DNA from 4 places in the Aeromonas sp. FDAARGOS 1414 genome. Region 4 is predicted to be linked to each of the others. Evidence: predicted binding sites of a transcription regulator. Region 4 holds the regulator's gene; each other region holds the start of a gene.
The links. The regulator sigma-54, encoded in region 4, starts transcription at its own class of promoters, with help from an activator protein. The targets are predictions, from matches to a motif close to TGGCACNGTTTTNGCTT.
Positions count from the first base shown of each region.

Region 1: the regulator sigma-54 is predicted to act here: its motif matches at 2,578-2,594, upstream of flgB (flagellar basal body rod protein FlgB).
Region 2: the regulator sigma-54 is predicted to act here: its motif matches at 2,172-2,188, upstream of fliE (flagellar hook-basal body complex protein FliE).
Region 3: the regulator sigma-54 is predicted to act here: its motif matches at 2,455-2,471, upstream of flhA (flagellar biosynthesis protein FlhA).

Region 1 is NZ_CP077210.1:2,038,879-2,042,837, reverse strand. It holds gene flgA (flagellar basal body P-ring formation chaperone FlgA) at 1-462, opposite strand, end outside; gene I6L44_RS08955 (chemotaxis protein CheV) at 607-1,518, shown strand; gene I6L44_RS08950 (protein-glutamate O-methyltransferase CheR) at 1,538-2,362, shown strand; gene flgB (flagellar basal body rod protein FlgB) at 2,623-3,021, shown strand; gene flgC (flagellar basal body rod protein FlgC) at 3,021-3,440, shown strand; gene I6L44_RS08935 (flagellar hook assembly protein FlgD) at 3,456-3,959, shown strand, end outside.
Region 2 is NZ_CP077210.1:2,473,045-2,477,003, forward strand. It holds gene fliG (flagellar motor switch protein FliG) at 1-70, opposite strand, end outside; gene fliF (flagellar basal-body MS-ring/collar protein FliF) at 63-1,769, opposite strand; gene fliE (flagellar hook-basal body complex protein FliE) at 1,815-2,132, opposite strand; gene I6L44_RS10880 (efflux RND transporter permease subunit) at 2,480-3,959, opposite strand, start outside.
Region 3 is NZ_CP077210.1:2,459,342-2,463,300, forward strand. It holds gene flhF (flagellar biosynthesis protein FlhF) at 1-296, opposite strand, end outside; gene flhA (flagellar biosynthesis protein FlhA) at 313-2,418, opposite strand; gene flhB (flagellar biosynthesis protein FlhB) at 2,526-3,656, opposite strand; gene fliR (flagellar biosynthetic protein FliR) at 3,649-3,959, opposite strand, start outside.
Region 4 is NZ_CP077210.1:3,285,655-3,289,613, forward strand. It holds gene npr (PTS phosphocarrier protein NPr) at 89-361, opposite strand; gene rapZ (RNase adapter RapZ) at 382-1,248, opposite strand; gene ptsN (PTS IIA-like nitrogen regulatory protein PtsN) at 1,294-1,740, opposite strand; gene hpf (ribosome hibernation promoting factor) at 1,743-2,030, opposite strand; gene I6L44_RS14770 (RNA polymerase factor sigma-54) at 2,051-3,490, opposite strand; gene lptB (LPS export ABC transporter ATP-binding protein) at 3,556-3,959, opposite strand, start outside.

The DNA of each region.
Region 1 (3,959 bases), 1.2 Mb from region 4:
CTCCCGCTTGCTGCGTACCCCAATCAAAGGGGCCGGGTTGGTCAGATAGTCACCACGGATCAGGGTTTGATCCTGAAACGCCACTACCAGCTTGCTTTCATTCAGCAGATCCCCTTTGGCAATGGGGTCGGTGACAGTAACAAAGGGTTTTTGAATACTGACCCTTACCGGTAAGTAGACATCCCAGGGTTTTTCTTCCTCACACTTCATGTAAACAGTTGTATTACGACGAATTTCCATTTTTGCTGGCAAGCTGATGGTCAACAGATCATCGCAACGGGTTAGCGGGAGTCTCTCATCAAGGGTCGCGGCAGTGACCTCTGCTCTGGCATCCAGCGGCAGATCGAGTTGACCATAAACGAACTCTTGTGCCTGCTCTCTCAGATAGGTTGTGACATCCGAGGCATGGCTCGAGGATATGCTGCCAAAAAAGAGGCTGATGAGTAAAAGTCGGTTAATCATTTTCGCTCGTCGGTCGATAAGTTGTTCACGCATATCACCATATTTAACTATGATTGCTTCAGAATCTGTTTGTTGTCACATCGATAGTCTGACGCAATCCATCACGCATGCATGATTAATGCCAAGCGTTTTTAGGGAGTGTTTATGGCCAGTATCCTGGACTCGGTCAACCAACGTACCCAGCTAGTGGGGCAAAACCGGCTGGAATTGTTGTTGTTTCGTCTCAATGGACGTCAAAGATTTGGCATCAACGTATTCAAAGTGCGTGAAGTGTTGCAGTGCCCCCCCTTGACCGTGATGCCCAAGTTGAACTCCTGTATTCGCGGAGTGGCTCATATTCGTGGCCAGACTATCTCGGTCATCGATCTCAGCATGGCAATGGGCAAGCGCCCCATTGAAGATTTGAGCAAGTGCTTCATTATCATCTCCGAGTACAACCGCTCCATTCAGGGTTTTTTGGTGCACTCGGTCGAGCGCATCATCAATATGAACTGGGAATCTATCCTTCCTCCCCCCAAGGGGGCTGGTCGCATCAACTATATGACGGCGGTTACCGAGGTTGATGGCGAGTTGGTCGAGATCCTCGACGTTGAACGTATTCTCAACGAAATATCTCCGGTTTCTACTGAGGTCAGCCAGGAGCTGGTGGAGGCCAGTGTCGAGCATCCGACCTTGGGACGTCCCGTATTGGTTGCTGACGACTCTTCGGTTGCGCGCAAACAGGTACAGCGTGCGCTGGAGGCGATCGGAGTTGAATGCGTGCTGGCAAAAGATGGCCGCGAAGCATTGAACATGCTGCTGGAGATGACCAAAAATGGCCCTATCAAGGATCAGATTGCGCTGGTGATTTCCGATATCGAAATGCCCGAGATGGATGGCTATACATTCACTGCCGAGATCCGGAATAATCCCAATCTCAAAGATTTGCATGTTATTCTGCATACCTCGCTCAGTGGTGTATTTAACCAGGCTATGGTGCAAAAAGTTGGTGCAAACAACTTTATTGCCAAGTTCCAGCCTGATGAATTGGCCAAAGCCGTACAAAACGCACTCTAATTTAAAGAAGAACAGCTGCATGAAGACACTTTCGGATGACTTATACAAACAGTTCAGCAACTTTCTTGCGGTTCAGAGCGGGATCGTGCTGGGTGATAACAAACAGTATCTGGTGAAGAGCCGTCTTTCACCTTTGATGGCACAGTTTGGCATCGAGAGTCTGTCTGAACTGGTCACCCGTGCAATGAGTGTACGAGAGCGTGACCTGAAAATGGCGGTTGTTGATGCGATGACCACTAACGAGACCCTCTGGTTTCGTGATACATATCCGTTCCAGCTGCTGACCGACAAGATTTTTCCTGAATTGGGCAAAAGTGGTCGCCCTGTCAAGATTTGGTCTGCTGCCTCATCTTCGGGACAGGAGCCATATTCTATCGCCATGACGGCGCTGGAGCAGCAGATGAAGAAGCCGGGTACCTTGCCCGGTGGAGTGCAGATTGTCGGGACAGACATATCGACTACCATGCTGAATCAGTGCAAGGAAGGGGTATATGACAGTCTGGCTTTGGCACGCGGATTGTCGCCAGAGCGCAAGAAGATGTTTTTTGAGCCCTATGGTGACAACAAAATGCGGGTGGTAGAGCGAGTCAGAAAATTGACCACCTTTCGGCCGCTCAATCTGCTGGAGAGTTATAGTCTGCTCGGTAAATTTGACATCATTTTTTGCCGTAACGTGCTTATCTACTTTGCACCGGAAGTGAAGTCAAAAATCCTCAACCAGTTTGCATCCAGCCTCAATCCTGGTGGATACCTGATGCTGGGAGCGTCGGAATCGCTGGCGGGTTTGACTGACCGATTCGAGATGATTCGGTGCAATCCCGGAATTGTTTACAAGGTCAAATAACGTTGCAGCCCATGGTATTCAATGAGTTGTGATTGGTGACATTGTTATAAGAGAAGGAGGCACAGTGCCTCCTTCTCTCTTTATGGCTCCATTCTTATAGCTCCATTCGTGATGGCATTGCACCATGTTCCTATCTATCGCGCAGCAGATCCTTGCACTCCGTTTAAAGGCTTTTATAGCTAGGCTCGACGGCCCGCAGCATTTTGAAAATCGTCTGGCACATCTCTTGCAGGCAAAATATACCAAGCAGGAGGTGTGCTATGGCTTTTTCATTCGACAAGGCATTTGGTATCCATCAATACACGCTGGGTGTTCGCGCCAAGCGTGCCGAGGTGTTGTCCAGCAATATTGCCAATGCGGACACGCCAGGTTTCAAAGCAAGGGATATCAACTTTGCACAGGCATTGCAGGATGCCCAGCATAAACAGGGTTTTGGCCTGGTAACAACCAGTGAAAAGCACTTTGCCTTGAATATGGATGCCCCCGGTACTGTTCAATACCGCAATCCGTTGCAGCCTGATACGGGTGATGGCAACACGGTGGATGTGCAGCAGGAACGGAGCGAGTTCTTGCGCAACAGTCTGGAGTACCAAACCTCCCTGGAATTTATGAATCGCAAGATCAGTGGCCTGCTTAAAGCCCTGAAAGGAGAGCAGTGATGAGTTTGTTCAAGGTCTTTGATATTGCCGGCTCGGCCATGAGTGCGCAGTCCGTGCGCCTCAATACAGTTGCCAGCAACATGGCCAACGCGGACAGCGTAAGCTCCAGCGTGGAAAACACTTACCACGCCAGGCGGCCAGTTTTTGCCGCTCAGCTCGATCAGGCCATGTCAGACAAGCAGGGATCGGTCGGCGTTGAGGTGAAGGGCATTGTCGAGAGCAAGGCTCCACTGCTCAAGGAGTACAACCCCAACCATCCGATGGCGGACAAGGATGGCTTTATCTTCAAACCGAACGTCAACATGGTTGAAGAGATGGCTGACATGATCAATGCCTCGCGCAGCTACCAGACCAATGTACAGGTTGCAGATTCGGCCAAGAAGATGCTGCAGCAGACGCTCCAGCTTGGCAAATCCTGATAGGAGGGATGCAACATGGTCGACACCACAAACAGTGTGAACGGCATTGGCCGTACCACGACCCAGACCACAGGCACCACAACGACGCCGAAGAAAGAGCTGGATCAGGCTTCGTTTATGAAACTGCTGACCATGCAACTATCATATCAGGATCCCTTCAAGCCGGTGGACAATGCCCAGATGCTCTCCCAGATGGCTTCCATGTCTACCTCGGAGGGGATCAGCAGTCTGTCTACCCAGATGGGCAAGCTCAATGAGCAGATGATCTCCAGCCAGGCTCTGCAAGCATCTTCTCTGGTTGGCCAGAATGTACTCTTGCCCAGCAATGTGGGCTATCTGGACAAGGAGGGCCCTGTTTCCGGTGTCGTTCAGGTTGGCACGACCAATCAATACGCGGGTGTCAAGATTATCGTTGAAGACGAGGCGGGTCAGGTCATCAAGGAATTTAGCCTGGAAGGAGAACAGAAGGGCAATGTGGAGATCGCCTGGGATGGCACTGACAAGGCGGGCAACCGGGTC
Region 2 (3,959 bases), 810 kb from region 4:
GATCCAGCAACTGGCGCTGGCTGTCGGTAATGTCGTTGCCGGTCACCTGGCTTTTAGTTTCTTCAGGCATCTTTGGTTACCCACTCTTTAATGACCTGAGCGGCCAGATCCGGTTCGTTCGCCACCAGCGCACGCACCGCCTTGAGCAAATCTTCATCACGGTGCAGATCCGGCAGTTTCAGCTGACCATCGCGCACCCCGAATACCTGCTCTCCCTCAACCTGGGCTGCCAGCAAGCTGAGCTCGTCGTCACCCCCCAATACGGTGTGGTTGTCAAAGTCCACTTCCCCTTCCGGCTTGGCATCCGGATAGAGCAGCCGCTTGAGCATGGGGCGAACCACGGTGACGATCAAGACAATAATCACCAGTACCGAAGCGGCAATCCGTACCGCACGCCAGAACCAGGGCTGATCGTAGAGCGGCACCTCGGCCACGGTATCAAGCTCGGGACGATTGAACGGAATGGCGACCACCTCGAGGGTATCACCACGGGTCACATCAAAGCCAAGGCCACCGCTCAGCAAACGGCGCAGGGTATCGAGTTCCGCCTGGGTGCGCGCTTCGCGGGTCACAGCCCCGTCGGCACCGGGCACCGCCTTGTAATCCACCGCGACCGAGACGGTCATGCGGCGAATGCCCCCCATCTGGCGCCGGGTATGGCTGACGGTGGTATCCAGTTCGAAGTTGCGGGTCGCCTCTTTGCGAGAACGCCCCGAGGCAGCAACGCTGGCCCCATCACCGCCAGTGGCCTGTTCAGGAATATTGGACGCGGCAGGGGGCTGGTTGCTGAGAGCCCCCGGCACACCGCCATTGCTGCCGCCGGAGCTGTTCTCTTCCAACGTCATCTCGGAGCGCACTGCAGGCAGATCCGGGTTGTAGGTTTTGCGGGTCTGCTCCTGCTGGGAGAAGTCGAGGGAGAGATCCACTTCCGCCGTATAATTGTCGGCGCCAAGCACCGGGATCAGAATGGCGTCAATTTTTTGCTTGTACTCCAGCTCCTGCTTCTGCTGCATCGCAAATTCCTTGCGCGTCTGGGCAGAGACGGGATCCTGGGAGCCGGAATTAAGCAGGCGGCCATTCTGGTCGGTGACGGTGACACGAGTCGGCTCCAGGCCATGTACCGCAGAGGCCACCATATCGACGATGGAGTCCACCTCCCCCTGCCCCAGTGCCGCCCCTTTCAGGTTGAGTACCACGGTAGCACTGGGCTTGCGCTCGTTGCGGGCAAAGACGTTATCTTTGGGGATGGCCAGCAGCACCTGGGCCTTGGCCACATTCTGGAACTGTTCAATGGCGCTCGCCAACTGGCGCTCGCGACTCAACTTGAGGCGCTCGGCCTCCATCCGCTGGCTGACACCGAAACTGGAGTCCTTGAGCAGAATATCCTCTCCACCATTGGCTACATCGGCCGCATTGGTGAGGCCGGCCCGGGTCAGTGCCAACCGGATACTGGCAAAGTTCTCGGCACTAACCAGCACGCTCTTGCCATCGACCTCATAGGGGATCTTCTGCTGATCGAGGAAGTCGAGGGTCTTCACCAGCTCCTGAGTGGTATAGGTGCCAAGAGGGCGCATATCCGGCTCCTTGCCCCACAGCAGGATGAAGACGGCGATGGCCAGGCAGATGGCAAGCCCCAGGATCAGAGTGATCTGGCGCAGTACATCGGTATTGGACAAGAATCCCAGTGCCGAGCTCTTCTGCTCGTTGGCATCGAGGGCGGCGGTGCCCTCATCGTTTATCAGCAGATCGCCATTTTGGTCAGTAGCCACGATTTATGTCCTTATTGCTGACATGTCATGATGCACGGTCATCGCTCAGACCGGCATATTCATGATGGTTTTGTAGGCATCAACCATCTTGTTGCGCACCTGCACCGTCGCCTCGAAGGCGATGGAGGATTTCTGGCCCGCGATCATCACCTCGGCCAGATCCACCGACTTGTCGCCCATATCGAAACGGGTGCGCAGATCATTGGCTGCGCCCTGCAACTCGTTGACGTTACCGAGCGCCTGCTGCAACAGCAGGCCAAAATCGGAGGTCACCTGACGGCCAGGCTGTGACAGCGGGGTTGCACCGGCCTCTACCTTGAGAGCCTGCATCTCTTGCATCAGGCTGCTTGCACTAATTTCCATTTTCTGTCCCCAGACAAATCATTGACGCTGACGGACCAAAAGCAATAAAAGTGCCAATTAGGTAAAAACGATCTCAAGCCGCAGAAATGGAGGGGAAAAAGAGATGATGAGGGGGATCGGGGAATAGGCCGCTTCACGCACGGCACGGCTCCGTAACCGGCCACACCGTAGAACCGTGATGTTTGTCGAGCCACTTGACCAGTGGTTTGTTGTGAAGATTAACCACTCGACGGGCTATCAGTCCGGGGGGATGGCGCGTGCAGAGCCGGCTATCGGGCTCTGCACGCTTGTGGGTGCGGACTGATGCGCTCCACGGCCCCAGTCAAAGCTGGCATCGGACACTGCCGTTATGGCTCAGAAGTGTCCCCCCTGGCGGCCAGCGCCTCATCTACCTGCTGATCCCGCTGCCCGGTCATGCCGGCGTGACGGGCGATCAGGTGGTAGGTGGCGGGCACCACCAGCAGGGTAACCAGGGTCGCCAAGGAGAGACCGAAGAAGACCACGGTCCCCACCGCCATCCGGCTCTCGTAGCCAGCCCCCATGGAGAGCATCAGCGGCACAGCGCCGATGATGGCGGTGAGCGAGGTCATCAGGATCGGCCGAAGACGGCGCACCGAACCCGCGATGATCGCCTCTTCGAATCCTTCACCGCGCTGACGCAACTGGTTGATGAACTCGACGATGAGAATACCGTTCTTGGTCACCATGCCGATCAGCATGATCATCCCGATCTGGCTGTAGATGCTCATCTCCTGCCCCGTCAGCCAGAGGCCAAGCAGACCGCCGAAGATGCCGAGCGGCACCGTCATCATCACCACGGTCGGGGTGAGGGTGCTCTCGAACTGGGCCACCAGCACCAGATAGACCACCAGCAGGGCGAGGCCGAAGACCATCGCCATCTCCCCCTGATTGTCGCGGTAATCCTTGGAGTCACCGGCGTAATCGACCGTCATGCCGCTCGGCAGATGCTCGTTGGCCCAGCCGTCGAGGAAGTCGAGCGCCTCGCCCAGGGTGTGATCCGGTGCCACATCGGCGGTCAGGGTCACCGCCTTCTGGCGCTGATAGTGGTTGAGGCGATTGGCGGTCGCCACCTGCTTGACGGTCGCCAGGGTCGAGAGGCTCACCATCTCGCCATTGGCCGCTTTCAGGTAGATGCGGCCGAGATCCGAGATGCCGTTGAACTCCTTCTGGTTGGCGCGCAGATAGACGTCATACTCCTCGCCCCTGTCCACATAGGTGGTCTTGCTCACCCCGCCCAACATCGCCTGCAGGGTGCTGGCAACGGTGGAGACCGGTATGCCGAGCTGGCTGGCGCTGTCGCGCGAGACGGTCACCTGCAGCTCCGGCGTTTTCTCGGCGTAGTCGAGATCCGGGCTTATCATCAGGCCACTGGCCTGCGCTGCTTTTTGCAGCTCTAGCCCCTGCTGGTAGAGCTCGGCATAGTCGTTGCCCTGCAGCACGAACTGCACCGCAGCGGTAGAGCCGCCACGGAAGCCTGGCTGGAAGGTGCGGATCATCACATCGGGAATAACCGACAGCTTGGCCCCGAGCGAGCGGGAAAACTCGGTGGCGGTCACATCACGCTCGGCCCAGTCGGTGAGCTGGATGATCACCATGCCGGTCTGATCGCCGCCACGGCCAAAGGCGGGGGTACTGAAGCTCATCGCCTTGACCACCCCCTGGCCCAGCATCGGCATGATGGTCGATTCCACCTGCTGCATGTTGCGCTTCATCCGCTCGATGCTGGTCCCCTCCGCCCCCTTGACGAAGACGAAGACCACACCGCGATCCTCCGTCGGGGTGAGACTGCTAGGCAGCTGGGTAAAG
Region 3 (3,959 bases), 830 kb from region 4:
AGGAGGGCGGCCAGGGTATCAGCATAATGTTCGTTCTGTTCCTGAACCTTTGCGGGCTCGGGACGGGTCATCTGCCGAGCAGCAGACGAAATATTGACGCTCTCATCGTTCAGCTGACGGCGAACCGGCGCATCTTTGGGGCTCGGAACCTGGGATTGATAATCAACAGCGGCGACTATCTCTACCCCCCCGGTAACCTTCTTGTTGGACATGATGACGGCATCGGGCCCGAGCGTCTCCTTGACCTCGGCCAGAGCCGTTCGCATGTCCTTGGCAAAAAACCGCTTAATCTTCACCCGTCGTCTCCGCTAACTAGTTCTGCCCTACCGCACTGACGATGCGAATCTGCTTGTCGTCCGGCACTTCCTGATAGGACAGCACACGTAATCCAGGAATGGCATTCTTGACAAATTTCGCCAGGGTATTGCGCAGGATCCCCGATGTCAGAAGCACAGCCGGTTGGCCTTCCAATTCTTGTCGTTGAGTGGCTTCCACCAGCGAGCGCTGCATTCGCTCCGCCAGACCCGGCTCAATACCGGCACCATCACCTCCACCCGCCTGCAGGGATTGATGCAATATACGTTCCAATTCAGGTGCCAATGTTATCACCGGTAGCTCTGGGTCTGGGCCGGCAATCTCCTGCACAATCAGACGACGCAGGGCAATCCGGCAAGCCGCGGTGAGCACTTCCGGATCCGGACTGCGCGGCGCGTATTCAACCAGGGTCTGCAGGATAGTGCGCATATCGCGGATTGGCACCCCTTCATTGAGCAAATTCTGCAATACCTTCACAAGGTTACCCATGCTGATCACTTCCGGTACCAACCCTTCGACCAACTTGCTCTGGTGTTTGCCAATCATGTCGAGCAGTTGTTGTACCTCGTCATGGCCGAGCAACAGTGAGGCATGGTTGGTCAAGATCTGACTCAAATGGGTGGCAACTACGGTCGCAGTATCCACCACTGTATACCCCAGGGTCTGCGCCTGTGACACCTGCTCCTTGGCTACCCACACTGCTTCAAGTCCAAACGCGGGATCCCGGGTAGCAATCCCCTGAATTTGGCCGAATACCTGCCCCGGGTTGATGGCCATCTCTTTATCATGGTAGACGCTGGCCTCGCCGGTACTGACTCCCATCAAGGTGATGCGATATTGATTTGGTGCCAGATCCAGGTTGTCGCGGATGTGGACGGCAGGCACCAGAAAGCCCAGTTCTTGCGAGAGTTTCTTGCGCACCCCTTTGATCCGGTTGAGCAGTTCGCCCCCCTGATTGCGATCCACCAGCGGGATTAGCTGGTAACCCACTTCCAGCCCGATGATGTCTACCGGCATCACATCGTCCCAGCTCAACTCTTTCTGTTCATGCGATGGCTGGTCAGTACTGGTCGGCATCAACTCGCCGCTGGCTGCTTTGGCTACCGCCAGCTTCTCGCGGCGCAGCAGCCACCAGGCTCCAGCGGCAGCGATCGCCCCCAGACTCAGGAAGGCGAAGTGCGGCATCCCCGGCACCAGTCCCATCATCAGCAGGATACCGGCAGAGATGATCAAGGCCTTGGGATTGTCGAACAGTTGGCCCAATACCGCCGTGCCCATATCCTGATCGGTATTCTGACGGGTCACTATGATGGCGGCGGCGATAGAGAGCAACAGGGAGGGGATCTGCGCCACCAGACCGTCACCTATCGCCAGCAGGGTATAGATCTCGGCAGACTCCCTGAAGGTAAGATGATGCTGCATCATCCCGATGATAAAGCCGCCGATGATGTTGATGAAGAGGATCATGATGCCCGCAATGGCATCCCCTTTGACGAACTTGGAAGCACCATCCATAGAGCCATAGAAGTCCGCTTCCTGGGTCACATCCTGGCGACGCTTCTTCGCCTCTTCCTGGTTGATGAGGCCGGCATTCAAATCGGCATCGATGGCCATCTGTTTGCCCGGCATCGCATCCAGAGTAAAACGGGCGCTCACTTCCGCGATCCGCCCGGCCCCCTTGGTGATAACCACAAAGTTGATGATCATCAGGATAGTAAAGACGATGATGCCGACTGCATAGTTACCGCCGATCACCACATTACCGAATGCCTCGATCACATGGCCTGCCGCTGCACTGCCATTGTGACCTTCCAGCAACACCACTCGGGTCGAGGCCACGTTCAATGCCAACCGCAGCAAGGTGGCCAGCAGCAATACGGTCGGGAAAGCAGCAAATTCGAGGGGGCGCCGGGTATAGACGGATACCAGCAGCACCACGATAGAGAGCGCAATGTTGAAGGAGAAGAGCACATCCAGCATCAGTGGCGGGATGGGCAACACCACCATGCCGAGCGCGGCCAATACCAGCAGAGGGGTACCAAGGCCTTTGCTCAATACTCCCCGAGACTGTTTTAACTGGCCCAATACTGCCTTGAATTCCATCGCTCTTCTCAATGTCAACCTGCTGGTGCCAGATTAAAGCAAACATTAAGCCAACAATGCAACACATTGAAATGCAATGAATTTATTTTGACAACGTCAGAACTTTGTCATTTGCGATATTCGGTCGGAATGGGCAGATCTTTAGCCAGCGGCTGAGGACGGCGCCCCTGGCCACGGCGGAATTTCTTGAGCTGGAAGACATAGGCCAGAACCTGGGCAACCGCCGCAAACAACCCTTCCGGGATCTCGTGGCCCAACTCGGTAGAGTGGTAGATAGCCCGGGTCAAGGCCGGTGACGGCATGATGGGTATCTCGTATTCTCTAGCTATCTCCCTGATCTTCATTGCAATTTCATCAGTTCCCTTGGCCAAGACCTTGGGCGCAGCACCGGGTTTGCCCGCATCATACTTGAGCGCTACCGAGTAGTGAGTCGGGTTGGTGATCACCACATCAGCCTTGGGTACATCCCCCATCATCCGGCGCATCGCCATCTGCATCTGCAACTGGCGGATCTTGCCCTTTACCTCGGGTTTACCCTCGCTATCCTTGAACTCGTCCTTCACCTCCTGCTTGGTCATCTTGAGCTGACGCATATGGTTCCATTTTTGGAACGGCACATCGATGGCAACAATAGGCAACAGGGCACAGCAAAGAATGATCAGCATCCACAAAAAAAGGTCGAGGGCATCTATAATCCCACCGGGGAATCCCTCCATGGAGAGGTTGAGCAGATGATCAAACTGGCTGGAGAGCATCCACCAGGCAAACAGGGTGATGAACACCACCTTGGCGATGGACTTGACCAGCTCAATCAGCGACTGCACCCCAAACATCCGCTTGAACCCGCTGATGGGGCTCATCTTGCTGAATTTCGGCATCATTGCTTCAGTGGAGAAGTTCATCCCCCCCATCAGGATATTGCCGATAAAAGCTGCAATAGCGACCAGAGCGAATAGCAATCCGAGCGGAAACACCAGTTCCCCCAGCAGCGCCGGCACCATGGCAACCATGGCATTGGGATCGAAAGCCTGCTCTCTGTTCAGCGTGAAGCCCATGGTCACCACCTTGAGCATGGCGTTCGCCAGGTAACCCTTGATAAACAGCAGGCCAAATACGGCTGACAACAGCACACTGGCTGTTCCCAGCTCCTTTGAACGTGCAATCTGCCCTTTTTCACGGGCCTGTTGCAGTCGTTTGCCCGTGGGTTGTTCGGTACGTTCCTGGTCGGTATCAGCCATTGACACCTCCGAAACATTGGGTGTCAATCAGCTCGCAACTGACCTCCTGCACCCGCTCCCACAAGGTGTCGAAATGGCCGAGGAACCCGCCGATCGTAAGCCAGAGGATAAGCAAACCCGACATCATGCTGACGGCAAAACCGATACTGAAAATATTGAGCTGGGGGGCTGCCCGGGTCATCACGCCAAAAGCGAAGTTGATGAGCAACAGCGCCACGATGGCAGAGAGGGCCATCACCAGCGAGGCCTGATACATGACCCCCAGGAACGCGCTCAGGGTTTGCATAGAAGAGAGTGACAGAC
Region 4 (3,959 bases):
TCTCCATGGAACTACATAGTCAGCCATGTCATGCCGCAATAGCGCGACCGAATACAAGTGAAAGGAATAGAAGAAGAACGAGGAGTGACTACTCCTCATTAAAGCCAGAGGTGAACAGCTCCACCACGGCGGCCAGGGCCTCGACCTCTTCGGGGCCCTCAACCTGTACTTCCACCTGCCGCCCTTGCGCGGAATCCAGCATCAGCAGGCCGATGATGCTGTCAGCATCGGCCTCCACACCATCTTCATTGCGCAGCAGCACGTGAGCATCGAAACCCTGCACCAACTCGAACAGCATCATGGCAGGTCTGGCATGAATACCCAGCTTGTTTTTCACTTCAACCGAGGCGGAAACAGTCATCGGGTCGTCCTATTGGTCCGTCAAGATTGGGGGGCACTCTTGTCGAGAGTGCGGTGGCGGATCTGCACGTTCTTGCCAAGCAAACGGAATGCACTGGCCAGCCGCTCTGCAATAAAGACCGAGCGGTGCTGACCACCGGTGCAACCGATGCCGACCGTGAGGTAGCTGCGATTGTTGCGCTCCAGATGGGGCAACCAGGTCACCAGCATGTTCTCGATCTGCTGGGTAAACAGCATCACGTCAGCCTGCGCCGAGAGGTAGTTGGCGACCGGCTCATCCTTGCCAGTGAACGGCTTGAGCTCGGGGATCCAGTGAGGATTGGGCAGGAAGCGAGCATCGAACACGAAGTCGGCATCCTTGGGAATGCCGTACTTGAAGCCGAACGACTCGAACACCAGCACCAGCTCGTTCTCTTTCTTGCCGAGTACCCGGGTTTTGATGAGCTCGCTCAGGTCGTGAATGCTGAGGGTGGTGGTGTCGATACGCAGGTCAGCGGTCGAGGAGAGTGGCGCCAGCAGGTGGGTCTCCTCCCGAATCGCCTCATCCAGCGACAGCTTGTTGCGTGAGAGTGGGTGCAAACGGCGGCTCTCGCCATAGCGTTTGAGCAGGGTGCCGTTGTCGGCGTCGAAGAAGAAGCTGGAGAACTCTACCCGCCCCTCATTGCGCACCTGAGCCAGCAGATTTTCCAGTTTCTCCGGATCGCTCGGCAGGTTGCGCACGTCGATGCTGACCGCCAGCTTGTCGTACTGGCTCTCCACCGAGACAATCAGCTGGGGCAGCAAATTGACCGGCAGGTTATCCACACAGTAGTAACCCAGATCTTCCAGCACTCGCAGGGCTACCGTTTTACCGGAGCCCGAACGTCCACTTACCACGATTAACTGCATCTTGTTCCCTCACGCCAAAACGGGTGTCTCATCCTTGGCCTGCTGTCAGGCCGAGGTCATGATCTGATAGAGCTCTTCGTCGCTGGTTGCCTGACGCAACTGGCGGCAAACCGCCTTGTCACCCAGCTTGGAAGCCATCAGAGAAAGGGTCTTGAGATGCTGCTTGCACTCGCTTTCCGGCACCAGCAAGGCAAACAGCAGGTCAACCGGTTGATTGTCGATGGAGTCGAAAGGAATAGGGTCGGCAAAGGTCATCAGGATCGCGGTTGGCGGGAACTCATCGTCAATGCGACCGTGGGGGATCGCAATACCGGCACCGATCCCGGTACTACCCATTTTTTCACGGGCCAGCAAGCATTCAAACAGCGCCTGACGGGAGGTGCCAAGGCGTTCGGCGGCCAGCTCGCTGATGATTTCGAGGGCGCGTTTCTTGCTGGTACAAGGGACTGCACTCTTGGTGCAGTCCCGACTCAGTATGTGTTCAAGTTGCATGGTTATTTTTTATTTAACTTATCTTTGTGCTTGATGATCTGCCTGTCCAGCTTGTCGAGCAAGGTGTCTATCGCAGCATACATATCGGCATGTTCAGAGTTGGCAAACACTTCGCCACCGCTGACGTGCAATTTGGCTTCCGCTATCTGGTTCAGTTTTTCCACGCTAAGCACCACATGAACATTGTTGATGTGGTCGAAATGACGCTCGAGTTTGGCAAATTTGTTATTCACATAATCACGCAGAGCTTCGGTGATCTCGACATGGTGTCCGGTCAGGTTAATTTGCATAACATCATCCTTTTGTTTGCCTAAACCAGGCGTTTGCGCTGATTGGAAGGTGGGATAAACAAGGATTCGCGATACTTAGCGATCGTGCGTCTCGCCACCATAATACCCTGTTCGGCCAGCAAATCCGCGATCTTGCTATCACTTAACGGCTTGGCAGGATTCTCTGCCGTGACCAGCTTCTTGATGAGCGCGCGAATTGCGGTCGATGAGCACTCTCCTCCTCCTTCGGTGTTCACATGGCTGGAGAAAAAAAACTTCAATTCGAAGATACCACGGGGGGTATGCATGTACTTCTGGGTCGTCACCCGGGAGATGGTCGACTCATGCATCTCCACCGCTTCGGCGATGTCATTGAGCACCATCGGCTTCATCGCCTCTTCACCATACTCGAAAAAGCCCTGTTGCTGCTCGACAATGCAACTGGCCACTTTCAGCAGGGTGTCATTGCGACTTTCCAGGCTCTTGATGAACCACTTGGCTTCCTGCAAATGGGAGCGAATAAACTGGGTGTCGGTGCTGCTGCGGGCGTTGCGGGCCATGGCGGCATAAGTCTCGTTGACCCGGATGCGGGGGGCGGAGTCGGGATTGAGCTCGACCACCCACTTGCTGCCCTTCTTGACAACGGAGACGTCGGGGATCACGTACTGGGAGTCGCTCTGGATGATGCCATTGCCGGGGCGCGGCTCCAGCAGCTGGATCAAATCCAGCACCTCCTTGAGGTCGCTCTCCTTGAGTTTTGTCTTGCGGGCGAGGGTGCGGTAATCCCGGTTGCCGAGCAGCTCCATGTGCTCGAGGATCACCTCCTTGGCCTCGTTGAGCCAGGGGGTCTGCGGGTCATACTGATCCAGCTGGATCAGCAAACACTCCTGCACAGAACGGGCAGCAATACCGACCGGATCGAAGTGCTGCACCCGCTTGAGTACCGCCTCGACCTCATCGAGCTCCACCTCTACGTCATCGCTGGTGACGGCTGCCTGGATATCCTCCAGCGCAACGGTCAGATAACCGGATTCGTCGATGGCATCGATAATGGCGAGCGCGATGGCAGCATCCACATCGCTGAACGGTGTGAGCCGCATCTGCCACAGCAGATAATCCTGCAGGTTTTCGGTGGTTTCACCCTGATAGACGCTATCTTCCCCATCGTGGATGGGGCCCGCGCTCTGGGCGGTGCCGGCAGAGTAAACCTCGTCCCAGGTGGTATCCACCGGCAACTCATCCGGCATCTGCTCCTGAGCCATGGCATCGCTGGAATCCAGCTGGCTGGCATCGACCGGCGCTTCCGGACTGGTCTCTTGCGCCTCGCTCTCTTCCTGCTCCAGCAGAGGGTTGTTTTCGAGCGCTTGCTGAATTTCCTGCTGAAGTTCCAGAGTGGAGAGCTGGAGCAGACGAATCGCTTGTTGTAATTGCGGCGTCATGGTCAGGGACTGACCGAGACGCAACTGTAATGTCGGCTTCATCTACGTCGGGATATCCTTATGTTCAGCGAGGCACTCGTCAAAGGAAATGAAGGCATGCCCCCTTACTATAGACTGAATTGATCGCCCAAATAGACGCGCTTGACCTGCTCATCGGCAAGGATGTCAGCCGGTGCACCTTCGGCAATCATCTTGCCGTGGCTGACGATATAGGCCTTCTCACATACGTCCAGAGTCTCTCTGACGTTGTGGTCGGTAATCAAGACGCCAAGGCCCCTATCTTTCAGATGCTGAATGATCTTCTTGATGTCTATCACAGAAATCGGGTCAACCCCTGCAAAGGGTTCATCCAGCAGAATAAAACGCGGCTCGGCCGCCAGCGCACGGGCGATCTCGACCCGGCGACGCTCACCACCGGAGAGGCTCTGACCCAGGTTGTCGCGAATGTGGGTGATATTGAACTCTTCCAGCAGTTGCTGAACCTTGTCTTCACGCTCTTCACGGCTCAACC